Regions from separate parts of the Chryseobacterium sp. FG46 genome, predicted to be linked through region 2. Evidence: riboswitches for the same ligand, from Rfam matches in the RefSeq annotation. Region 2 holds a riboswitch; the other holds the start of a gene.
What was found. Region 2 has a riboswitch for S-adenosylmethionine ahead of ACODR7_RS11895 (alpha/beta fold hydrolase). Riboswitches for the same ligand answer to the same signal wherever they lie in the genome.

Region 1 (7,554 bases), on a different contig from region 2:
GATTATACAGACGGTTCAATCACTGAGAACACAAGAGTTTCTTATCCAATATATCATATCAACAAAATTGTATTGCCTTCTAAAGCAGGTCATGCTAAGAAGATTGTTTATCTTTCAGCAGATGCATTTGGGGTACTTCCTCCGGTTTCTATCCTGAATGAAGATCAGGCTCAGTACCACTTCCTTTGCGGTTATACCTCAAAATTAGCCGGAACTGAAAGAGGAATTACAGAACCTCAGCCATCTTTCTCTCCAGCATTTGGTGAAGCATTCCTTACATTACACCCTACAATGTATTCTAAAACATTAATCGGTAAAATGAAGGAGCACGGAGCTAAAGCTTATTTGGTGAATACAGGTTGGAATGGTACCGGAAAGAGAATTTCTCTGAAAGATACCAGAGCAATCATTGATGCAATCATTGACGGGTCTATCGATAATGCTCCTAAAACTCAGGTTCCAATTATGAACCTTGAAATTCCTACTGAATTACCAAACGTTTCTGCAGGTATTTTAGATCCTAGAGATACCTATGAGAGCGCTTCAGAATGGGAAGAAAAAGCAAAAGATCTTGCTTCAAGATACATCAAGAATTTTGAGCAGTACTGTGATACTGAAGAAGGTAAGAAATTAGTTGCTTCAGGACCCCAATTGCAGGAACAGACTATCTAATAGTTATCCATCAACATATAAAAAGCCTCATCAATAATGAGGCTTTTTGTTTGTATGTATCTGTGAGAATCTGTGTGATCTGTGGGGAATATAAGCTAAAAATTACTTCAAGCTCAATAAAGCCAATCTGTATCCATTCATCCCAAAACCAGATAAAACAGCGTCCGTATTAGCTGCTGTAACTGATTTCTGCCTGAATTCCTCTCTTTTGTAGATATTGCTGATGTGAACTTCTACTTTCGGTTTGCGGATATTCTTCAAACAATCAGCAATTGCATAAGAATAGTGGGTGAAAGCTCCCGGGTTAATTACCACCGCATCAAAATCATCATCCTGAAGCCTGTTGATAAGCTCACCTTCAATATTAGACTGGTAATATTGTAATTCATAAGCCTGAAACTCGGATCTTAAATTTTCCAAATAACTTTCCATAGAAACATTTCCATAGATTTCCGGTTCTCTTGTGCCTAACAGATTGAGGTTAGGGCCATTGATGATCAAAACTTTCATAGCATAAAATTAAAAAGTTTTTTCAATAAATCACACAAAAATTAAGGTATACTGAATTTTCATGCTATTGAATTATTGATAATGATATTTGTCATGTTTGAATAAATGATAAGGTCTGCAACTTCTTATTGTAGTGGGTTTTATTAAAAATTTATGTTAATTATTAAAAAATTATCATGAAAAAACAAATAAGTCTACTTGTTTTGTAGACTAAAAGTTTTTAGCTTTGCAACCATATTTCGATCGGCTTATAAAGAAAGATGGAGGGAACTGACCCTGTGAAATCTTAACAACCTGCCTCGTGTGGCAAGGTGTTACATTCAGCCTTTTAAGGAAAAATAAGCATTTGGTTTATCGTATTTATCGATGCCCTTTGCTGACTTTTCGGCAAAGGGCAAAATTTTAATATATGATAAATAAAATTGATTATGATTAGCAAAAATTTATTCAATTATAAAGCGTGGATACCTCCGGTTGCTGCTTTTTTTCTGGGAATAACCAGCATCAATGCACAGAATTCCAGGCCGAAAAAAGATAGCCTCCATGAAAAGGAACTTGATGAGGTAGTAGTGGTAGCGTACGGAAAAGCAAAAAGAAACAGCTATACCGGTTCTGTAGCTACAATTTCCAGCGATAAAATCAATAACAGACCAGTTACGAATATTACCAAAGCATTGGAAGGACAGGTTGCCGGAATTCAAACAACCAGTGCATCGGGACAGCCCGGCGCAGTTTCTACCATCCGCATCAGAGGAATTGGCTCAATCAGTGCTTCCAGTGATCCTTTATATGTAGTGGATGGAATTCCTTTTGACGGAAACCTGAACGCTATCAGCCCGAGTGATATAGAATCTATCAGTGTTCTGAAAGATGCTACAGCAAGTGCTTTGTATGGTTCAAGAGGTGCAAATGGGATTATTATCATCACTACAAAATCAGGTAAAAAAGGAGAAGCCAGAGTTAATTTTAATATCAGCCAGGGATTCTCCGGAAGAGCGGTGAAAGATTATCAACAGGTTAATACAGATCAGTATTTTCAACTCTATTGGGAAGCGCTGAGAAACGGATATCAGTCTGGCAAAGTTTCTTCTCAACAGGCTGCACAAATGGCAACAGATAATCTTGTTTCGACTCTTGGGATCAATCCATATGGCACTGCTTATCCAAAACCGGTAGGAACAGATGGAAAATTATTACCTGGTGCATCGCCGCTTTGGAATGATGACTGGAGAGATATTTTACAGAGAGTAGCTTCAAGAAATCAGGTGGATCTTGATATCAGCGGAGGAAGTGATAAAAGTAATTACTTCTTTTCACTGGGATATCTGGATGATAAAGGGATGGCGATTGAATCAGGATATAAAAGATATAATACCCGATTGAAGATCAATTCTGAAGTGAAAAAATGGCTTAATGTTGGAGTAAACCTGAATTATACAAACAGTATTCAGCAAGCGCCTACTTCTTCGGATTCCAAGGCGAGTAACATCATCAACGCAGCAAGATTTATTCCTTCATTCTATCCTTATTATGAAAGAAATGCAGATGGTACATATATTTTGGATGCTGATGGAAACCCGGTTTATGATTTTGGAAAATACAGGCCTACGAATGCGCTTCAGAATCAGAATGCCGCTGCAACACTGCCTTTAGACAAAAACGAAAACAAAGAAGATAACTTCTCCGGAAAAGGATTCATGGAATTCACTTTCTTGCCGGAGTTGAAATTCAAGACCAGCTTCTCTGTGGATTTAGTGAATTATAACGGACATTATTACTCAAATCCATTATTGGGGCAAGGTGCTGAAATAGGAGGTTCGGTAACGAAAACCAATACCAGAACACTTTCTTATACAACCAGCAATATTCTGACGTATGATAAAAAGTTTGGAAAACACCATGTTAATGCTTTAGCAGGGCACGAATTCTATAAATACGATTATCAGACCATTTCCGGAACAAGAAGTCAGTTTTCACTGCCTTATTACTATGAACCGGATGCTGCTTCTCTGTTAGGAAGCTTCAGTGGAAACAGTAATAAATTAAGCTTATTAAGTTTCCTTGGAAAAGTAGAGTATGATTATAATAATACCTATTTCCTGTCAGCTTCAGGAAGAGCAGACAGTTCTTCGAGATTTGCGAAAGATAACAGATGGGGGAGATTCTGGTCAGTGGGAGGTTCGTGGAAAATATCCAATGAGGAATTTATTAAAAGCCTGAATGTTTTCAATCAGCTGACATTGCGTGCCAGCTACGGAGGTCAGGGGAATGATAAATTACTTAGACCTAATGGGCAGCCGCTTTATTATGCGTATCAGGAGCTGTATAGATTTATAAGCCTTGGCGGAGAGCCGGGAACAACCCTTGAAAAGACTTCTACCAATAATGTGAAATGGGAAACCAACCTTAATTTAAATGTTGGATTGGAATTCGCGATTCTGAATAACAGAATTAAAGGAAATATCGAATATTTCAAAAGACAAAGCCAGGATCTTCTGTTTAATATGCCGGTTGCACCATCATTGGGAATCAGTGATTATCCTGCGAATATCGGAACCATCCAGAATACAGGATTTGAATTTTCATTATTTACAACACCTATTAAGAATGATGATTTTCAATGGAATGTAGATGTGAACCTAAGTACTTTAAACAATAAAGTTACCAAGTTACCCGGAGGTTCTCTTGTGGTAGGAACTAAATTGCTGACAGTAGGAGGTTCTGTATATGATTTCTTTATTCCGGAATGGGTTGGTGTGGATCCAGGCAATGGAAAACCCTTATGGAAAACTGTTACTACCAATGCCAGCGGAAACTCAGTGGAAGGAACAACTTCGGAATATTCAAAAGCTACAAAACTATTGCAAGGTTCTGCATTACCTAAGCTGACAGGTGGAATCAGTACAAGCATCACCTATAAGAATTTTGACTTTTCAGGATTGCTGACATTCAAAATCGGAGGAAAAATTTTAGATACCGATTATACTTCCATCATGCATAACGGAAGTGCAGGAGGGCGCGCGTGGAGTGCTGAAATGTTGAACAGGTGGACGCCTGATAATCCTTATACAGACGTTCCGGGATTGAGTACAACAACGAATAACTGGACCTCAACTTCTTCCAGATTCCTGTATTCCGGGACGTATGCAAGACTTAAAAATCTAAGCTTAGGATATACACTTCCTGAGGATTATTTTGAGAAAATAGGATTGAAAAAGTTCAGAATTTATATTCAGGCAGAAAACCTTCTGACTTTCTATAAACATAAAGGAATGGATCCTGAGCAGGCTTTGGACGGAACGACGTATTACAGATATCCTGCAATGAGAACAATCACTTTTGGCCTTCAGGCAACTCTTTAACCTTTAAAAATTGAAACAATGAAAAAATTAAAATACATATCATTTGCACTTATCGGGTTTTTGTCATTGACAAGCTGTGAAAATGATCTGGACACAGCTCCGACTGATCAGGCCAACAGCGTGGAGGTTTTCAAAACAGCTGAAAGTGCAGAAACTGTTGTAAATGGTACCTGGGCAAAGTTTAATAACGATGGAACAACCTATGCCAATATCGGTTATTCTACTGTTCTAAGAGCCAGTGATGCCATGGGAAGTGATGTGGCCGTATTGACCAATAAATATGGTTTTAGTTCTACTTATACCTTTACAGAAATGGTGAACAGTACAGCTAGCCGCCCGCTGTTTATATGGTCTTTATTGTATTCCACTATCAATAATATGAATAATGTGATTACAAGAATTGATGGAACGGAAGGAAGTCAGGAGAAAAAGAATCAGGTGAAAGGACAGGCAAAAGCATTACGTGCTTTCTGCTACCTTAATCTGGCGAGTTTTTATCAGTTCAGCTATCTGAAAGACAAATCAGCGCTTACTGCTCCTATTTACACTGAACCCTCCACGACAAGCACTGTAGGGAAGAAGAGAGCGAGTCTTGAAGAAATCTATACTCTGATTAAAAGTGATCTTACGGATGCTGATAACCTGTTGGAAAATTATACAAGAAATAATAAAGATAAAATCAACCGTTCTGTTGTGAATGGACTTCTGGCAAGAACCTACCTAAATACAGGAGAATGGAGCAAAGCTTCAGCATCTGCGAAAATTGCAAGAGAAGGGTTCCCATTGATGGCTCCGGAAAAATATAAGGATGGCTTCAATGATATCAACAATGCAGAATGGATCTGGGGACATGCACAGACACAGGAGCAGTCGGATGCGAGTTATGCTTTCCATTATCTGGATGTGTCTTCATCGGGAAGTTATTATTACAGTTTTATGGCAGACCCTTATTTTAAGGATCTTTTTGATACTAATGATATCAGATCTCAATTGTTTTCATGGGACGGGCAAAAAGGAAGAGAAGGATTGCTGAGGTATGCCAAATTTAAGTTTAAGCCAACCCTTATTGCAGATATTGTGTACATGAGAGCTGCTGAAATGTACCTGATCGAAGCTGAGGCCGAAGCCAGAAATGGAAATGTTCCTCAGGCAGTCGCAGTATTGAATCAGTTGAAATCTGCAAGAAATGCTAATGTTTATAATGGTTCATTGTCACAGAATGCAGTAGTAGATGCAGTTCTGATTGAAAGAAGAAAAGAATTGTTTGGAGAAGGATTCTCCCTTTCAGATATCATCAGAACTCAGGGTGCAGTAGTAAGAAAACCATTTGTAGATGCAGATGGTAAACCGATAAAAGTTCAGGTAACTACATCGGACGGAACGGTGAAAACAGTTGATGGTAGGGGACATTCTGTTCTTGATTTCCCGGATAAATCTGCTTTTGTACCGAACAGTAATTATTACTTATTCAGCATTCCACAAAGGGAGTTTGAGAATAACCCGAATTTATAGGATATAGTCCATAATTAGATTGATTTTTTAAGCCACTGCTTTTGCGGTGGTTTTTTTTTAGATTTTTTTCAAAAAATATTATCTCAATAAATCATATTTTCAAGAGCATTTCGGGATATTGTAATCTCTTACATACTCGAAATACAATAAAAATTCCTGCATCAATTGATGCAGGAATTTGAGAAATATTAAAGTTAGTGTTTTAAGAAGTATAAGCTTCTCGTTACAAAAGAATACTTATTTCCAAGCTAAACCTTGAACCTTTTCTATTTTATTGATTTTTTTACAGCACAAAAAAACATATTTTGTTTTGAAATTAAATTTTTTTAGATCTTTATTTTTCCATATGAATTTGGAATATAATAAAATCTTATTATTATAGTAGTTTTTTATAAAATAATTTCCTGAAACAAAATCATTAAAAACTTTACTCTGGTTCTCCTGATAGGGTATCCTTGTTTTTAATTTATGATATTGAATATAAATATCATGATCATTTATTGATACAGTAAGTTCGTTTGTTCCATCTGAATATTCAAACATGTAGGTATTTTCATCTTTATACAGCATAAACTTTCTGTATTCATTAATTTCTGTATTTTTCATATACAATTTATTTAAATGTAGTATGCTTCCAATATTTTGGATTTAAATAAATATGAGCATTAGTCTTTGTTGTAAAATTATTAAGATTAATGTGTGTTCTGTAACCGATTTTTGGAGAAGGTATATTATGTCTCTCAAATCTGAACATAAAAGTTTTAGCCTGGTTCATCCATTTTATAGAAAAAGTACTTTGTCCTCCTGATCTATAAACGAATTTTTCAAACATAAACTTACCTTTAGATAAAACCCTAACTCCTTTAAAAATTACTCCTCCACCTATTTCACTAACTGCAATATCAAAGCTGGGATCATATAAAGCTGGGCTCTGTAATCGAGTATCAAGTTTAATATTTAACCCAAAATCTCTTTTTCCACCACCTTCTGAGGCGGTAGCAAAACTATTTTGTACATCGGCAGTAGCAATTAATCTTAATTTTGGAGAACCTGTAGACTCAGGTTCATACAGATAATCTGTTTTATCTCCTCCCTTACTTCCAATTCTTTTAGTAGAACCATCTTTATTTAATAAATATTCATCATCATTATCTGTTGCTGTTTTCTCCATATGCAAAGTATGGTTAAGCCCTGCTACAACGCCACCAATCAAAGCACCTTGCCAGAAATTACCTCCTGTGAGCTCAGAGCCTATACCTCCTGCTGCTGCTCCAAAAGCAATAGTTCCTACTGTAGAGTTTGCAGCGCTCCCTGCAATTTCTCCAAAAGCCGAAGCACCTAAACTTCCTAAAGCTCCTGAAACAAAAGCCTGCTGAAAACCTTGGTTCTGCATCAAAGATAAGGCTCCCTGAGCTACACCATGTGCAACAGCTTTTACAACAACGGCTGCATCTCCCAAGCTTTTAGCAAACTGAGTGGCTGCTCCGGCTGTGGTACT
Region 2 (7,554 bases):
AGGTGTTTCAAGATATAAGATCTTTGTATTGGGTTTAATGTATTGTTCAACATTTTCCGCATCTCCAGCTTTGAAATAAGAGGTTTCAATATTCCATTTCGGGAAATACTTGGTAAACAAGGTATGTGTAGACCCGAATACAGACTGACAGCTTACGATATGATCTCCGGCGTTCAATAAGGCAGCAAATGTAGAATAGATGGCAGCCATCCCCGTTGCAAAGGCATATCCTGCTTCTGCACCTTCCATTTTAGCGATCTTCTCTGTAAACTCTGTTACATTGGGATTAGAGAAACGGCTGTATAGGTTTTTAGGTTTTTCTTCAGCAAAGCTGGCTCTCATATCTTCCGCATCCTGAAATATAAAACTGGAAGTAAGATATAATGGCGTAGAATGCTCATCAAACTGAGATCTTTCCGTCTGGGTTCTTATTGCTGATGTTTCAAAATTTTCCATATAGTTTTAATTTGTCAATTTAGCAGTGTAACCATCAGATTCTTCGCGATGCTCAGAATGACAACTGCAGTAATGATTACCCTGTTATATTAAGTTTTATTTTGTTTCACTTACTCTTAAAATATCCCCGAATACACCTCTTGCTGTTACCTGTGCACCAGCTCCCGCTCCCATGATAACAATTGGGTTTTCTCCGTAGCTTTCCGTATAGATTTCAAAGATTGAATCTGAACCTTTTAACTGACCTAAAGCGGAAGTTGCAGGAACTGAAATCAGTTTCACATCCAACTCGCCTTTATCTGTCTGCAGATCACCGTGCAGATCACCTACATATCTCAATACGTGTCCAGATTCCTGATTCTCTTTTATCTTCTGGTATTCATCATCCAGTTCTTCAAGTCTTGAAAGGAATTCTGATTTTGAAACCTCCAATAAGTTTTCCGGAACCAGATTTTGGATATTGATATCTCCGAATTCATTGATTAAGTCTAATTCTCTCGCAAGAATCAATAGTTTTCTGGCTACATCATTTCCTGATAAGTCTTCTCTTGGATCCGGTTCTGTGTATCCTTTTTCCAGAGCTTCGTTGATGATGGTTGAGAATTTATCGTCTCTCAAAGAAAAATTATTGAAAACATAACTCAATGTTCCTGAGAATACGCCTTTAATTCTTGTAATATTCTCTCCTGAAAGGTGTAATAATTTGATTGTATCAATTAACGGAAGACCTGCACCAACATTGGTTTCATACAGATAACGTCTGTTGTTTTTGCTCAACGTATATCTTAGTTTTCTGTATTCCTCAATGGGAAGCGTATTAAAAATTTTGTTGGAAGAAACGAGATCAAATCCGTTTTCTGCCAAAGCATGATAGTTTTTAACAAAATCTTTGCTGGCTGTGTTATCTACAACGATCAGGTTTTCCAGTTGATTTTCGTTCGAGAAATTAATCAGTTCTTCTACATTCGATGGATGTTCTGCTGTTAAAACCTCATCTTTCCAATTGGCATCAAATCCTTTTTTATTGAAGGCAATTTTCTTAGAGTTGGCTACTGCTACCACTTTAAGATCAATTTTTTTACGTTTTTTAATTTCTTCTGCTGATTCAAGAACTTGTTCTATCAGTGTTTTTCCTACGTTTCCGTGACCAATAATTGCCAGATGAACCGTCTTTGGTTTTTTGAAAATTTCAGATTCTATGATATTTTTTGTTTTTTCATCCTGTGAAGAAGTCACTACAATGTTGACTCTGTTTTCTCCTGCCACCTGATTTAAAAGCAATGGAAAAACATTATTTCTTGCCAGCTCAGCAAAGACTTTATTGAAATCTTCTGCTACAAAACCAATCACAGAAACTTTATTGATACTATAGATCTGGGAAACTTTTCCTGATTTTCTTTCTGCTTCAAATTCATCAATAAGACAAGCCACTGCTTTTTCTGCATCATTTTCCTGGACCAGAATAGAAATTCCGTTTTCTATGGCCTGTTGAGAAATTACGCCTACACTGATACGCGCTAAAGTAAGCGCTTTAAAAATACGTCCGTCAATCCCGATTTCTCCCAGGAAATCTTCTCCTTCAAATTTGATGATTGATCTGTTCTTCAAAAATTTTATTTCGTTAGCATTTTTCATTACTTCTGTAAAATGTTTTTAATGATATTATTTAATTGTTGATATTCCATTAGGAAGGCATCATGCCCGTGTATAGATTGGATCTCGTGATAAGAAACATTCTTATTTTTCTCTTTTAAGTTTTCAAAACACATCCGGATTTCAGAAGCCGGGAAGAATAAGTCTGTATCTACTGAGATCATGTGCATTCGTGCCTGTATGTTCTCCAGTGCTTTTTCAGCAACGTTTATATTCATTAAGAGATGATTCATCAGCTTGTATGCTTTTAAACTAAACCTCTCGTTCAGTGCATTACCATGATAAACCAACCAGTCTTCTGATTCCAGGCGTTGTTTTTCCTGGTTATATTGGTTTTGAAATCTGTCATTGAGTGACTGTGGAGTTCTGTAACACAGCATGGCATGAATTCTCGCTTTCTGTAATGGTTCTTCTTTATCATTCAATAAAAATTTCTGAACCAGACACTGCGCATGAAGCCAGTCGTGTGTTCTGTAATCACAGGCTATGGGAATAAATATTTCTGCAAGATTCGGCTGCTTGGCAAGCATTTCCCAGGCAATCCCTCCTCCCAGAGAGCCTCCGATAATGGCATATAAGTTTTTGATATGTAATGCTTCAAGTCCTTTCAGAAATATTGCGGCGATATCTGAAGGGGTGAAGTCTTCATAGTCTTCAATTAAAAAATCATCATATCCGTTTCCGGGTATATTGAAACACAGAACAGTGTATTGATCGGTATCAACAATCTGGTTTTCTCCTACCAGCTGTTTCCACCAGCCTTTATCTCCGGATACATTTGAGTTTCCGGTAAGGGCATGGTTGATTAAAATGACAGGGGCTGTAAACAGATCTTTCCCAAAAAGCTGATAGCTTAACGGGATATGGTATTCCTTTTGGGAATTTGTTTGATACGAAAGATTAATATAGTTTAGTTCTGTTTTCAATTCTATTAAATTTTAATACAATTGAAAATGCCACAGGAAATGGCTGAAAAGAACTTCAGTAAGTTATCTGTCCAAAATACTTTGGTAGAACGTAGCACCTTCTTTGCTTGCACAAAGGGTTGCTAAGGTTTCATAGGGTCTAATCCCTCAACCTTTCTTGATAACATTTTCAATATTTGAATGAACGAATGATGCAAAGGTAGTTCTTTTCTTTTAATTTCAAAAAAAAAATATTTTAATATTTTAAAAAGCCCTTAAACACAAGTATTTCAAGGCCATATTAATAATTCTTCAGATGAAAAAAATTGGAATTACTTGTCAAAAAAACTAACTTCGTGTGGAAAAATGATGAGATATGACCGCTGAAAAAGATAGATTACAAGATACCAAATGGAAAAACTGGGGACCTTATGTAAGCAACCGGCAGTGGGGAAATGTACGCGAAGATTATAGCCCGAACGGGAATGCCTGGAACTTTACCAATCATAATAATGCCGAAAGCTATGCCTACCGCTGGGGTGAAGAAGGCATTGCCGGAATTTCTGATGTAAAACAGCTTTTGTGTTTTGCTCTTTCGTTCTGGAACAAGAAGGACAAAATGGTAAAAGAACGGTTCTTCGGATTGAGCAATCCTCAGGGAAACCATGGGGAAGACATCAAAGAAATCTTTTATTACCTGGATAATACGCCTACTCACAGCTATATGAAAATGGTGTATAAATATCCAATTAATGAATTTCCTTACGATGAGCTTGTTGCAGAAAACGGAAGACGCAGCAAAAAGCAACCGGAATATGAGATTTTCGATACCGGAATTTTCGATAATGATGAATATTTTGATATTTTCATTGAATACTGCAAAGCCGATCACAATGATATTCTTGCCAGAGTAACAGTATGCAACCGAAGTCAGCATGAAGCTCCTATTCTGGTAGCTCCGACTGTATGGTTCAGAAACAACTGGAAGTGGGGATACAATACTTATAAAGGAGAAATCAATGCATCTCCCGACGGAAGTATTAACATTGGACATGACAGCATTTCGATCAAAAAATTCTATTCCCGGAATTTAAACGCCGAAAGTGTATTTTGTGATAATGAAACCAATACGTCTAAACTTTACGGAGCTCCCGCAGTTGAAAACACTTATTTCAAAGACGGAATCAACCACTATATTATTCATAAAGCAAATACAGTAAATCCCGAAAAAAAGGGGACAAAAGCTTCTTTTCTGATTGATGAGCTTATCGGAGCCGGAGAATCAAAAGTTTTTGAATTCAGATTGTGCCCTGAAGAGGCCGATGAGCCTTTTGAAAACTTTGATACCATTTTCAATACGCGACAGGCTGAAGCTGAAGAATTTTATAAAGAAATTCAGAATGACACTGTAAACGAAGATGAAAGAAATGTTCAGCGACAGGCTTTTGCCGGGCTTCTCTGGAATAAACAGTTCTACCATTATAATATCGGAAAATGGCTGAAAGGTGATCCCAACTTTGAAGCACCAAGAAATTTCAACGAATATGTAAGAAATACAGAATGGAATCATCTCCATAATAAGGATATTATTTCCATGCCTGATAAATGGGAATATCCGTGGTATGCTACATGGGATCTGGCCTTTCACTGTGTACCTTTTTCCATCATTGATGCGGAATTTGCCAAGGGACAGCTTTTGCTGCTTACAAAAGAATGGTACATGCATCCCAACGGACAGCTTCCTGCCTATGAATGGAATATGAGTGATGTGAATCCTCCTGTACACGCATGGTCATGCTTCCGGGTTTTTAAAATTGATGAAAAAAATAACGGAAAGCCGGATTTATTATTTTTAGAAAAAGTCTTCCAGAAATTGCTGCTTAATTTCACATGGTGGGTGAACCGGAAGGATAAAAACGGGAAAAACATCTTTGGCGGTGGTTTCCTTGGGCTTGATAATATCGGAGCTTTCGACCGGAATATGGAACTAAAGGACGGCCAGCACCTTGAACAGGCAGACGGAACAAGCTGGATGGCGATGTATGCACTGAATATGATGCGTATTGCGATGGAACTTGCCCAGTATTACCAGGTATATGAAGATATGGCGATCAAGTTTTTTGAGCATTATCTTTATATCGCCGAGGCTATGGAAAATCTGGGCGAAGGCACAAAAGGTCTCTGGAATGAAGAAGACGGATTCTTCTATGATGTATTGCAGCTTGGTAATGGGGAAAGCGTTTCTTTAAGATTAAGAAGTATCGTAGGCCTGATTCCTATGTTTGCCGTTGAAATTGTAGATCATCATTTATTGGAAAAGATGCCGAATTTCAGAACCCGGATGGAATGGATCTTAAAGAACAAGCCGGAGTTGACCAAACTGGTTTCTCACTGGGATGAGGAAGGACAAGGACGAAAACACCTTATGAGTATCCTCCGCAAAAACAGACTGACAAAGGTCCTGTCCAGAATGCTTGATGAAAAAGAGTTCCTGAGTTCTTACGGAATCCGTGCGATGTCCAAAGTATATGAAGAAAATCCTTTTGTATTTTCTGTGCATGGAACGGAAAATATGGTCTACTATACACCCGCAGAAAGTGACAGCCGTATGTTTGGCGGAAACAGCAACTGGCGCGGCCCCATTTGGTTTCCCATCAATTTTCTGATTGTGGAAAGTCTTCAGCGTTTTCATTATTATTATGGAAACAGCCTGAAAGTAGAACTTCCAACAGGCAGCGGCGACAAGAGAAACCTTGATGAAGTAGCTCAGAACATAAGCAAAAGACTTTGTTCTTTATTTTTAAAAGATGAACACGGGCAAAGGGCTTTCAACGGAGGGAATCCGAAATTCAATTATGATGAACATTTCAGAGATTATATTACCTTCTTTGAGTATTTCCATGGAGATAACGGCCGTGGCGTAGGGGCTTCCCACCAAACGGGATGGACAGCCACTGTGGCGAAACTGATAAAACCAAGACTCACCTTTTAATAAGCAATGAGTAATTGGTAATGAGTAATATAAAAGCCGGATGTTTCATCCGGCTTTTGCTATTCTATGTGAGAGATTAAATTTTTTCTCCGTTCACATACACTTCGTATCCGATTTCTACATTCGGTTCTAACGTTTTTGATACAGAGCAGTATTTTTCAAAAGAAAGTTCTGCAGCTTTTAATGCTTTTTTAGGATCAATTTCTCCTTCCAAAAGGAACTTAACGTTAATCGATTTAAAAGGTTTCGCATCTTCTACCTGCACTCTTTCTCCTTCTACCTCTGCCTGAAAGCTTTTAATTTCCTGACGTTGCTTCTTCAGAATAGACACCACATCAATTCCGCTGCATCCTGCCACAGCCATCAGTACACTTTCCATTGGGGAAACTCCTTTGGCTCCCGGCTGGGAAGTATTATCTAAAAGGATAGAATTTCCTTGTGAGTTTGTACATTCAAATAAAAAATCGTCGTTTATTCTGTTGAGTGTAATTTTCATTGTACGGGTTTATATTTCAGATTTCTTTTTATATTCTTATTCAAATATAAAAAACTTTATGGAGTAAACCTCAGGCTAAGACATGATATCAACCATAGCCTGAAAAAGATTATCCGGATTTTCTGCAATGCGGTTACACATGTACAGATACCATTCATCACCATACACAATATACTGCCTGCACGGGTAACCTTCTTTATAGATTTCGTTCAACAGGTCTTCCTGTATTCCCAGTAACATTTCAAATTCATACATAGATTTTGGAATGTCATATTGGTCAATAAGCTCTTTAACTCTATTTTGAACGATATAATGATGGGTAGCAACAGAACATTTTCTGTTTTTAAGGAAAAGAGTTTCAATATATTTAATATATAAATCGTCTAAATGTTTTCCTCTCTCTACAGCATGTCCCGGAGGAACAGCAAAAGCACCTTTTACAATTCTTATTTTTCCTTGTGTTTCATTCAATATCCGTTCAAGGTCTTTTGGAGTACGGTTTAAATATGCCTGAAGGGTAATTCCAACATTTGGAAAATCAGGCGATATTTTACAAAAGGTATTAATAATATCATCAGTTCTATCAATACCCTCTGCGCTAATCACTATTTCAATATCTTTTTTGTAAGCTGATTCTGCTAATGACATTAAATTATTATAAGCAAGATCCTTATCAATAGCAAGACCTATATGTGATAAATCCAAAGAAATAATAGAATTGATATTCTCTTCTTTCACTTTATTAATCAAATCAAAAAAATGTTGAGTTACTGATTCTGATTCTTCCACGGAACGGGTACTTTCTCCCATAAACTCTAGTGAAGTTGGAAGTCCTTTATCATTAATTCTTTTAGCAGTAGCAATAGCTTCTTCCATTTTTTCGCCTCCTATATATCTTTTAGCTGCTTTCAGTAAGAGTTTAAAGAGCTCAGGATTGTTAAGAATATATTCTTTTGCACCTTCATTTAAGGCAGCTATTTTCAACAGCGCACCTGCCTTTTCTTTTAGTTCCATTTTATTTTTTGATTTGTATTTAAAATATTTTATAAAAT

Region 1: linked by a shared signal. The riboswitch ahead of ACODR7_RS06845 (SusC/RagA family TonB-linked outer membrane protein) and the one ahead of ACODR7_RS11895 (alpha/beta fold hydrolase) in region 2 are both predicted to bind S-adenosylmethionine.

What each region holds. Positions count from the first base shown of each region.
Region 1 covers NZ_JBMDJJ010000006.1:159,771-167,324, forward strand. Annotated here, with positions in the region: gene pckA (phosphoenolpyruvate carboxykinase (ATP)) at 1-672, shown strand, start outside; gene ACODR7_RS06840 (type II 3-dehydroquinate dehydratase) at 775-1,182, opposite strand; SAM riboswitch class I at 1,428-1,527, shown strand; gene ACODR7_RS06845 (SusC/RagA family TonB-linked outer membrane protein) at 1,611-4,544, shown strand; gene ACODR7_RS06850 (RagB/SusD family nutrient uptake outer membrane protein) at 4,563-6,056, shown strand; gene ACODR7_RS06855 (hypothetical protein) at 6,294-6,662, opposite strand; gene ACODR7_RS06860 (RHS repeat-associated core domain-containing protein) at 6,670-7,554, opposite strand, start outside.
Region 2 covers NZ_JBMDJJ010000013.1:116,640-124,193, reverse strand. Annotated here, with positions in the region: gene ACODR7_RS11905 (O-succinylhomoserine sulfhydrylase) at 1-456, opposite strand, end outside; gene ACODR7_RS11900 (ACT domain-containing protein) at 553-2,091, opposite strand; gene ACODR7_RS11895 (alpha/beta fold hydrolase) at 2,091-3,035, opposite strand; SAM riboswitch class I at 3,096-3,202, opposite strand; gene ACODR7_RS11890 (MGH1-like glycoside hydrolase domain-containing protein) at 3,391-6,006, shown strand; gene ACODR7_RS11885 (OsmC family protein) at 6,083-6,502, opposite strand; gene ACODR7_RS11880 (proline dehydrogenase family protein) at 6,578-7,516, opposite strand; gene ACODR7_RS11875 (DUF58 domain-containing protein) at 7,546-7,554, opposite strand, start outside.